DNA from 4 places in the Klebsiella ornithinolytica genome. Region 3 is predicted to be linked to each of the others. Evidence: predicted binding sites of a transcription regulator. Region 3 holds the regulator's gene; each other region holds the start of a gene.
The links. Region 3 encodes Fur, which represses iron uptake genes when iron is present. Its sites were predicted from a motif close to ATAATAATGAGAACNACTATCAA; they were not measured.

Region 1 (2,204 bases), 1.7 Mb from region 3:
GCAGCTTTTTTTATGAGGCTGACATCAGCCGCTCAAGGCTACCGGTATATGACCCCAGGATAACTCAGGGCATATCGGGAGCGGGAACGACTTCCACGCGCACTTCATAATGTTTCGCGCTACCTGTCGGGATCAGCGCGGTCAGTTTATTAATGGTCTCAACCGGGTTATCGGTGGCAACCGTTGCAGAGAATAATACCGGTTTTCTCGGCGGGAATGGCGGCAGAGGCATAGGCATTGGACCACGCCCTTGCGGCATGTCCATCACCGGCTGTCCGGCATTATTACCGGCGGGAGCAGGGCCGTCATTTTTATCTGCCGCAAATGCACTGGCCGCGACAATTGACGCGGTGGCTAACAGAGCAATGATTGTTCCTTTCATCTTCGTTACCTCGTTGGAATGTGGCTGGAATCTTAGAGGCAAGGTCATTGACGAACAATCCCACGGCGGGCGAATCCTCCAAAACTCCTCATTTCATAACGAATGTGAAGCTCCGGCGTGGCAGGCAGGGTTTGTGGCTGGCTTAGTTCAGCAGTACGCTCATCACCAGCAGTACCACCATGCACATCGACATAATACTGATATCTATCATCCTGTACGGACAAACTCCAGGTAAGCAGTGCCTCCGACACAGGGCCGAAAACTGTAGGAAATTTAGGCGGGAATTGTACATCAATTTACCAGTAGAGAAAAAACCTTTATTCCTGGTTTTTGTCCGAATTTAACATGATAACCGCTTCGCTTTACCGGATAACAAATAGCCATCCAGAAGGATGGTTATAGATAATGCTAAAGGGGTAGATCCGATAGCGCCTTGTCGTCGTCCGGTACAAATAACAAGCTATTGATTTGACAGTAAGTGCTACGGATGCTGAATGGACTCTTTTCGATTTCAAAAATAGGTATTTCCGATGCACCTTTCCCATTGCCCGCCATACCTCCGCAAAACACTAAATAACTTATTATTTATCAATATATTAAATTACAAAATAGTCACCTGATAACCTGCGGGGGAGGGTCTATGCTTATAAAAAGCGAGATAAAAGGGTTCGCAAGGGGAATATCCCTTCTCCGGCTGGGTTGAAGTGATAATCGTTATCATTAACATGGTCGTATGCCCTTATGGCGCTAACCAATGAGGTAGAGCGATGGAATTAGATACAGGAACCTTCAATCCCGATGAATTTAGCTGGCGGGGTCTGATGATGACCCCAGCGGCAGCCGCCCATATTCGCGATCTGGTGAGTCAACAGCCCGATAAGCAGGGGTTGCGTCTGGGGATCAAAACCAGCGGCTGCGCCGGGTTTGGTTACGTACTCGAGTTGATTGCCGAGCCGGCAGAAGACGACCTGCTGTTTGAGCGCGACGGGGCGAAACTCTGGGCACCGCTGCAGGCTATGCCGTTTATCGATGGGACGGAGCTGGATTATGTTCGGGAAGGATTAAATGAAATCTTTAAGTTTCATAACCCGAAAGCACAGCACGAATGTGGCTGCGGCGAAAGCTTTGGGGTTCAGGCGGAGTAACTATGTCTCGTAATACTGAAGCAACTGACGATGTCAAAACCTGGTCCGACGGGCCGCTCAATTATAAAGAAGGCTTTTTTACCCGCTTAAAGACCGATGAGCTGGCGAAAGGCATCAACGAAGAGGTGGTGCGCGCCATTTCCGCCCGCCGCAACGAGCCCGAGTGGATGCTCGAATTCCGGCTAAAGGCATATCACGCCTGGCTGGAGATGGAGGAGCCGCACTGGTTGAAAGCGCATTATGAAAAGCTCAACTACCAGGATTACAGCTATTACTCGGCGCCGTCCTGCGGTAACTGCGACGACACCTGCGCTTCTGAGCCTGGTGCGGTGCAGCAAACCGGCCCCGGCGCCTATCTGACTCAGGAAGTCGAAGAGGCCTTTAACCTGCTGGGCGTGCCGGTACGCGAAGGGCGTGAAGTCGCGGTTGATGCGATTTTCGACTCCGTCTCGGTAGCGACAACCTACCGGGAAAAACTGGCGGAGCAGGGGATTATTTTCTGTTCGTTTGGTGAAGCGATCCACGACCACCCGGAGCTGGTGAAGCAATATCTTGGCACCGTGGTGCCGGGGAATGACAACTTTTTTGCCGCCCTCAACGCGGCGGTAGCTTCTGACGGCACCTTTATCTACGTGCCAAAAGGAGTGCGCTGCCCGATGGAGCTGTCGACCTATTTC
Region 2 (2,204 bases), 110 kb from region 3:
TGGTCTCTTTGCCGTAATTTTTTTTCACCAGATCGTTGGTGTTGGTGTTCTGCGTATCCCCGGCGTACAGGTTGCCCTGGCGGCTGTAGCCCGCCTCAAACTCCAGCGAGTTCATCGGTGCAAAATCCCAGCGTACGACGCCGTTGATATTTTTGTTCTCCACCCCTTCACGGCCGGCCGGTAGCGTATCGGCGTAAATACCGGTACGTTCTGACTGATGGCCCTGGTTGATATCCCAGGCATCGGCCTGGGTTTTATCGAGGTTGCCTAACAGGCGGAAACTGAAGTCGCCGCCCAGCGGGCCGTTCAGGCTGAAGTTGGTGCGTTTGGTGGAGCCTTCATCTTTGTGCTCCGGGGCGTTCATGTAGGTGTTCCATGAACCGTGCCACTCGTTATCACCTTTTTTGGTGATGATATTGACCACGCCGCCCGCGGCGCCGTTGCCGTAGCGTACCGCCGCCGGTCCACGAATGACTTCAATGCGCTCAATCAGCTCCGGTGGGACCCAGTTGGTATCGCCGCGGGTATCGCGCTCGCCGCGCCAGCCCAGGCGGATGGAGTTACGGCTGGTGACCGGTTTGCCATCAATCAGGATCAGGGTATTTTCCGGGCCCATGCCGCGGATATCAATCTGGCGGTTGTTACCGCGCTGGCCGCTGGTGGAGTTGCCGGTCAGGTTAACGCCCGGCATGGTGCGGATAATTTCGGAGACATCGCGAGCGGGGGGACGTTTACGAATTTCCTCGGCGGTGATCGTCGATACGCCCGGCGCCTGCAGGTTTTGTTCGGCGGCAGTAACCACCATCGTCTCTTCGGTAGCCGTTTTTTTACTGTCGAGGGTCTCTTCCGCACACAGCGGGAAGGCGACCCCATAAATTCCCAGATTGACCAGCAAGGTCAAAGATTTGATCTTGTTATTCATTTTACGTCCTGCTTTCCGTTGCCGCATGCCCCTGAAACCCCTTCCCACCGGGAGGGGAGGCGGCAGAAATGTGGTCAGTAGAGGGCGAAGGCATTCCATCGCTGACCAAATGGCCCTTTCTGACATGTGTAATTAGAAGTGACTCTTCCCAAAGCGCGGTAATACGCTATTGCAAATGCAAATAGTTATCAATAATATTATCAATAAAAATTACGTTTATTGAGAAAAATCACGGTAAACATAGGGTTAATGACGGAATGTTAATGACAGGAAGTGATGACTGGTGGCAGGGGATCTCCGGTCCGCAGGCTGAGGCCGTTGGCGATGGCTATCGGGTGACCTTCTGGTGGCGAGATCCGGCGGGCAGCGAAGAGACCTCGTTGACGAAGCGGGTGTGGATTTACATCACCGGCGTCACCGACCATCATCAAAATGCCGTGCCGCAAACCCTGAAGCGCGTGCCCGGTACCGATGCCTGGCAATGGCAAACCACGCTGTCGCCCGCCTGGCGCGGCAGCTACTGCTTTATTCCCTCCGATCGCGATGACGATTTTGCCCCTGAGATTTTCAACGGCGGTAGCCCGGACCGTACGCTGCTGCGGGAAGGCTGGCGCAGACTGCTGCCGCGGGCGATAGCCGATCCGTTAAACCCGAAAAGCTGGAAAGGCGGACGCGGCCATGCGGTTTCGGCGCTGGAGCTGCCGCTGGCGCCGGAACAACCCGGCTGGTCGCTGCGGAATACACCTTATCAACCGCCAGTGTGCATTGAATGGCACAGCGCCCGGCTGGGTAACACGCGGCGGATATGGGTTTACACCACCGGTGAGGCCGTTGCCGCAGAGCGTCCGCTGGCGGTACTGCTTGATGGCCAGTTCTGGGCCGAGAGTATGCCGGTTTGGTCCGCACTGGCCGGGCTGACGCGCGAGGCAAAACTGCCGCCTGCGGTCTATCTGCTGATTGATGTTATCGACAACGAACACCGGAGTCGGGAGCTGCCCTGTCACGCCGATTTCTGGCTGGCGGTGCAGGAAGAGCTACTGCCTCGGGTACACCAAATCGCGCCTTTTAGCGACCGCGCCGATCGCACCGTGGTCGCCGGTCAGAGCTTTGGCGGCCTGGCGGCAATGTTTGCCGCGCTGTACTGGCCGCAGCGCTTTGGCTGCGTGCTGAGTCAGTCTGGTTCCTACTGGTGGCCGCATCGCGGTGGCGCGCAAACCGGCCTGCTGATCGAACGCCTGAGCCAGGGCGTGCTCCGCCCCCACGGCCTGCGAATCTGGCTGGA
Region 3 (2,204 bases):
GCTCATCGCGGTTATGGCATCGGGCCTGGTAGCCTGTACGCAGTCCCCCGCGCCAAAAGAAGATACGAAACTAAAAGATGCTTACAGCGCCTGTATCAATACGGCGGAAGGGAATCCGGATAAGGTTCAGGCCTGCCAGAGCGTTCTCGACGTGCTGAAAGAAGATAAACAGCATCAGGCGTTTGCCAGCCAGGAAAGCGTGCGCGTTCTGGATTACCAACAGTGTATTCAGGCGACCCGTACCGGCAATGACCAGGCGGTGAAAGCGCGTTGCGATCGTATCTGGAAAGAGATTCGCAGCAACAACACCAGGCCCTGATCGCGGGCGCCAGCTCCTGTCAGTAAAAACGCCTGATGTTAACCATCAGGCGTTTTGCATGGCGCGCAATCCTGTGGCGATGTTCAGGCACTGATTGCCGTGGCTGCCCGGGGCTACGCATTCCCCACCAATCTTGATACCGACCCACCATTAGGTGGAATGGTACCGAAAACCCAACAGGCTCTGGTACGAGAAGCGCTGGCAAACCGCTGGGATGAGGAACCGTTTACCCGTGCTTTCGACGAGCATACCGCGCGCAGAAAAGGGTAGGCGTTTGCACATAAAAAAAGCCAACCGTCAGGTTGGCTTTTTGTGGTCCACGCGGTGGGAAATTACTTTTCCAGCGCGTCGTGTGCATGTTCATCTTCGCGGCAGTCGCCTTCCGCACAGTGACCGTAAAGGTACAGACTGTGGTTGGTCAGACGGATGCCGTGGCGGTGGGCGATTTCACGCTGACGCGCTTCGATAGACTCATCGCTGAATTCGATCACTTTGCCACAATCGAGACAAATAAGATGATCGTGATGGTGCTGCTGGGTCAGTTCGAAAACAGATTTACCGCCTTCGAAGTTGTGGCGAGTCACAATGCCAGCATCATCAAACTGGTTCAGCACGCGATAAACGGTAGCGAGACCAATCTCTTCACCCATGTCGATCAGGCGCTTGTATAAATCTTCCGCACTGACGTGATGGTTATCCGGTTCCTGCAGGACTTCCAGGATTTTTAATCGTGGAAGTGTGACTTTCAGGCCAGCCTTCTTTAATGCGGTATTGTTGTCAGTCATGCGGAATCTGTCCTGTTGCTAAACGATCTACTTCCATCAGCGGAAGTAATACAGAGAATCACCCGATGCAATGCGTCTCATTATAGAACTGCCATCGTTAAATGAAAACTGCAAGTATCGGGCCTTGTATGCTGTCAAAAACGAGGTCCCAGCTACAAACTACGTCACCTGACCTCGTTAAATCAGAGGACATTGTACAGATATGTGATTAAAAGTTAAAAACTTGTAGCTATTAGTTTGATTGCTTCTATCTATTAATGCGGCGAAACTTAACGGTAACGCCGCACAATCATCAGGCGTTTTTGATTTCTTCGAGGTGCAGCTCTTCAGAGACCTGCTTAACCCACTGAGTCACGCGTTCGTTGGTCAGTTCCGGCTGGCGGTCTTCATCGATAGCCAGGCCGACGAAGTGATCGTCATCCGCCAGGCCTTTAGAGGCTTCAAAATGATAGCCCGCGGTCGGCCAGTGGCCAACGATGGTGGCGCCGCGCGGTTCAATGATGTCGCGGATGGTGCCCAGCGCGTCACAGAAGTATTCCGCGTAGTCTTCCTGATCGCCGCAGCCAAACAGCGCAACCAGTTTACCGTTAAAGTCGACCTCTTCCAGCGTCGGGAAAAAGTCATCCCAGTCGCACTGAGCTTCACCGTAGTACCAGGTCGGAATGCCGAGCAGCAGGATGTCGTAGGCTTCCAGATCTTCTTTGCTGCTCTTGGCAATGTCGTGAACATCAGCAACATCTTTACCAAGCTGCTTCTGAATCATTTTTGCAATATTCTCGGTGTTGCCCGTGTCGCTGCCAAAAAAGATGCCGATGATTGCCATGAGTAAAATAACCTCTTGAAACTTAATGATGTGGTAGTGGCGTAATGCCCGCAGATAACGGCAATCATAGCAGAACAGGGGAGGGCGCGGAAACAGCAATCACGCCCGACTGCACACTCTGCTACATGAAAGTGTTTTTTTGAGGATTTTCAGGCTTTATCCCGGCTGTGCAGGGTTGCCAGCTGGTTCATCAGCATCTCTTCGATCAAATCGCTGCGGTTCATATTGCGAGCTTCCGCCAGCTCGTTGAGCGCATCAACCGCTTCAGCGTTGAGTT
Region 4 (2,204 bases), 2.3 Mb from region 3:
CCGGAATAGTTATCGGCTCTTCACCGTCCCAGGTACCCAGAACGTAGAGCAGCGGCAGGAAGTGATCCGCCGTCGGATTAGAAAGCGATCCGCCCTCATGCGCCAGATAGTTCACCAGCGGATGCTCTGCAACCGGTCCCTTCCAGCTCAGGTTGGTCTTGACGTAGTCATTAAATGATTCCGCCCACGGGTAAGGCGTGCTCTCGCCATGCCAGCGTGCCGTTCTCAGGTTATGCACCACGTTACCGCTCGCCACCAGCATGATACCTTCATCGCGTAGCGCCGCCAGCTTACGTCCCATTTCCATATGCCAGGCTGCCGGTTTGGTGCTGTCGATGCTCAGCTGCACCATCGGGATATCCGCATCGGGGTACATTTTTATCAGCACGCCCCATGAGCCATGATCGAAGCCCCAGGCTTCTTTATCCAGGGTCACGGGCACCGGCGCCAGCAGCTCAACCAGACGCTGCGCCAGTTCAGGAGAACCGGGAGCCGGGTAATGCGTATCGTACAGCGCCTGCGGGAAGCCGCCAAAATCGTGGATCGTCTTCGGCGTTTCCATAGCCGTGACGCCGGTACCGCGAGTAAACCAGTGCGCAGAGACTACAACGATAGCTTTTGGCCGCGGCAATGTTTCGCCCAGCTGCCGCCAGGCGCGGGTATAGACGTTATCTTCCAGCACGTTCATCGGGCTGCCGTGGCCTAAAAACAACGCTGGCATTCGGGTACGGGACATGGTGATATCCTTAAACAGAGGAATTGTGATGCCTCAACATTACGCTTTTTTGCATCAGGATAAACTCAGATAAGCATGATGATGATCGTCAGAAAATTTGAATGTAATTCGCTGTAAAGGGTCGCATCGCCCTCTCGTCGTGAGCTGATAATCTGGATATCATTAATGATAATCATTATCAAAGGAAATGAATAATGTCGTCACCCTTAATATTGACGCTGCTGGCGGGTAGCGCCACATTCATCGGGGCTATTTTTGGCGTCCTGGGTCAGAAGCCATCCAACCGGCTGCTGGGATTTTCCCTGGGCTTTGCCGCGGGTATCATGCTGCTTATCTCGCTGATGGAGATGCTGCCCGCCGCGCTGAACGCGGAGGGCATGTCGCCGCTGCTCGGTTACGGCATGTTTGTCATCGGCCTGCTGGGATACTTTGCGCTTGACCGTATGCTGCCCCACGCGCATCCGCAGGATCTAATGTCGCCGGGTATGCCGCGTCCGCGTAACCTCCGCCGAACCGCCATGTTGTTGACTCTGGGCATCAGCCTGCACAACTTTCCGGAAGGGATCGCCACCTTTGTAACGGCCAGTAATAACCTCGAGCTGGGCATGGGCGTCGCGCTGGCGGTCGCTTTACACAATATTCCCGAGGGGCTGGCGGTGGCCGGGCCGGTTTATGCCGCCACCGGTTCACGGTATAAGGCGGTACTCTGGGCAGGGCTTTCCGGTATGGCGGAAATTCTCGGCGGCCTGCTGGCCTGGCTGATCCTCGGAAGTCTGGTGTCACCGGTCATAATGGGCGCCATTATGGCCGCCGTTGCCGGGATCATGGTGGCGCTGTCGGTCGATGAGCTGATGCCGCTGGCAAAAGAGATCGATCCGCAGAGCAACCCAAGCTATGGCGTACTGTGCGGCATGTCGGTGATGGGATTAAGTCTGGTTGCGCTGCAGGCAATGGGCATTGGCTGATGGCAAAAACAACAAAGCCCACGCTGAGGTGGGCTTTGTCATGAGGCGGGGCCAGAATCAGCTGGCTTTGCGCTCATGTGCGCGGCGATAGGCCACCAGATCTTCAATGGTGACCACGGCCATATTCTGCTTCTGTGCGAACGCAATGCACTCTGGCGCCCGCGCCATAGTGCCATCGTCGTTCGTCAGTTCACACAGCACGCCAGCCGGCTTAAAGCCCGCCAGCGTCACCAGATCGATGGTCGCTTCAGTATGACCACCGCGGGTCAACACGCCGCCCGGCTGCGCACGCAGCGGGAAGACATGGCCTGGACGGTTGAGATCGGAAGGTTTAGCGCCGTCGGCAATGGCCGCGCGCACGGTGGTCACGCGGTCAGCGGCGGAAACGCCGGTGGTGACGCCTGCTGCAGCTTCGATGGTCACGGTAAAACCGGTGCCGTATGCGCTGGTGTTGTTTTCCACCATCATCGGCAGGTCAAGCTGCTTACGGCGTTCATCGGTCA

Region 1: sufA (Fe-S cluster assembly scaffold SufA) is a predicted target of Fur. The motif match lies at 1,087-1,109, and genes of this name have one in related genera.
Region 2: fes (enterochelin esterase) is a predicted target of Fur. The motif match lies at 1,098-1,120, and genes of this name have one in related genera.
Region 4: zupT (zinc transporter ZupT) is a predicted target of Fur. The motif match lies at 896-918, and genes of this name have one in related genera.

What each region holds. Positions count from the first base shown of each region.
Region 1 is NZ_CP130153.1:2,206,137-2,208,340, forward strand. It holds gene Q1L34_RS10300 (hypothetical protein) at 65-382, opposite strand; gene sufA (Fe-S cluster assembly scaffold SufA) at 1,150-1,527, shown strand; gene sufB (Fe-S cluster assembly protein SufB) at 1,530-2,204, shown strand, end outside.
Region 2 is NZ_CP130153.1:4,057,802-4,060,005, reverse strand. It holds gene Q1L34_RS19395 (TonB-dependent siderophore receptor) at 1-922, opposite strand, end outside; gene fes (enterochelin esterase) at 1,180-2,204, shown strand, end outside.
Region 3 is NZ_CP130153.1:3,949,606-3,951,809, reverse strand. It holds gene Q1L34_RS18885 (ChiQ/YbfN family lipoprotein) at 1-319, shown strand, start outside; gene Q1L34_RS18880 (hypothetical protein) at 374-589, shown strand; gene fur (ferric iron uptake transcriptional regulator) at 652-1,104, opposite strand; gene fldA (flavodoxin FldA) at 1,397-1,927, opposite strand; gene ybfE (LexA regulated protein) at 2,077-2,204, opposite strand, start outside.
Region 4 is NZ_CP130153.1:694,001-696,204, reverse strand. It holds gene ygiD (4,5-DOPA-extradiol-dioxygenase) at 1-736, opposite strand, end outside; gene zupT (zinc transporter ZupT) at 931-1,701, shown strand; gene ribB (3,4-dihydroxy-2-butanone-4-phosphate synthase) at 1,759-2,204, opposite strand, start outside.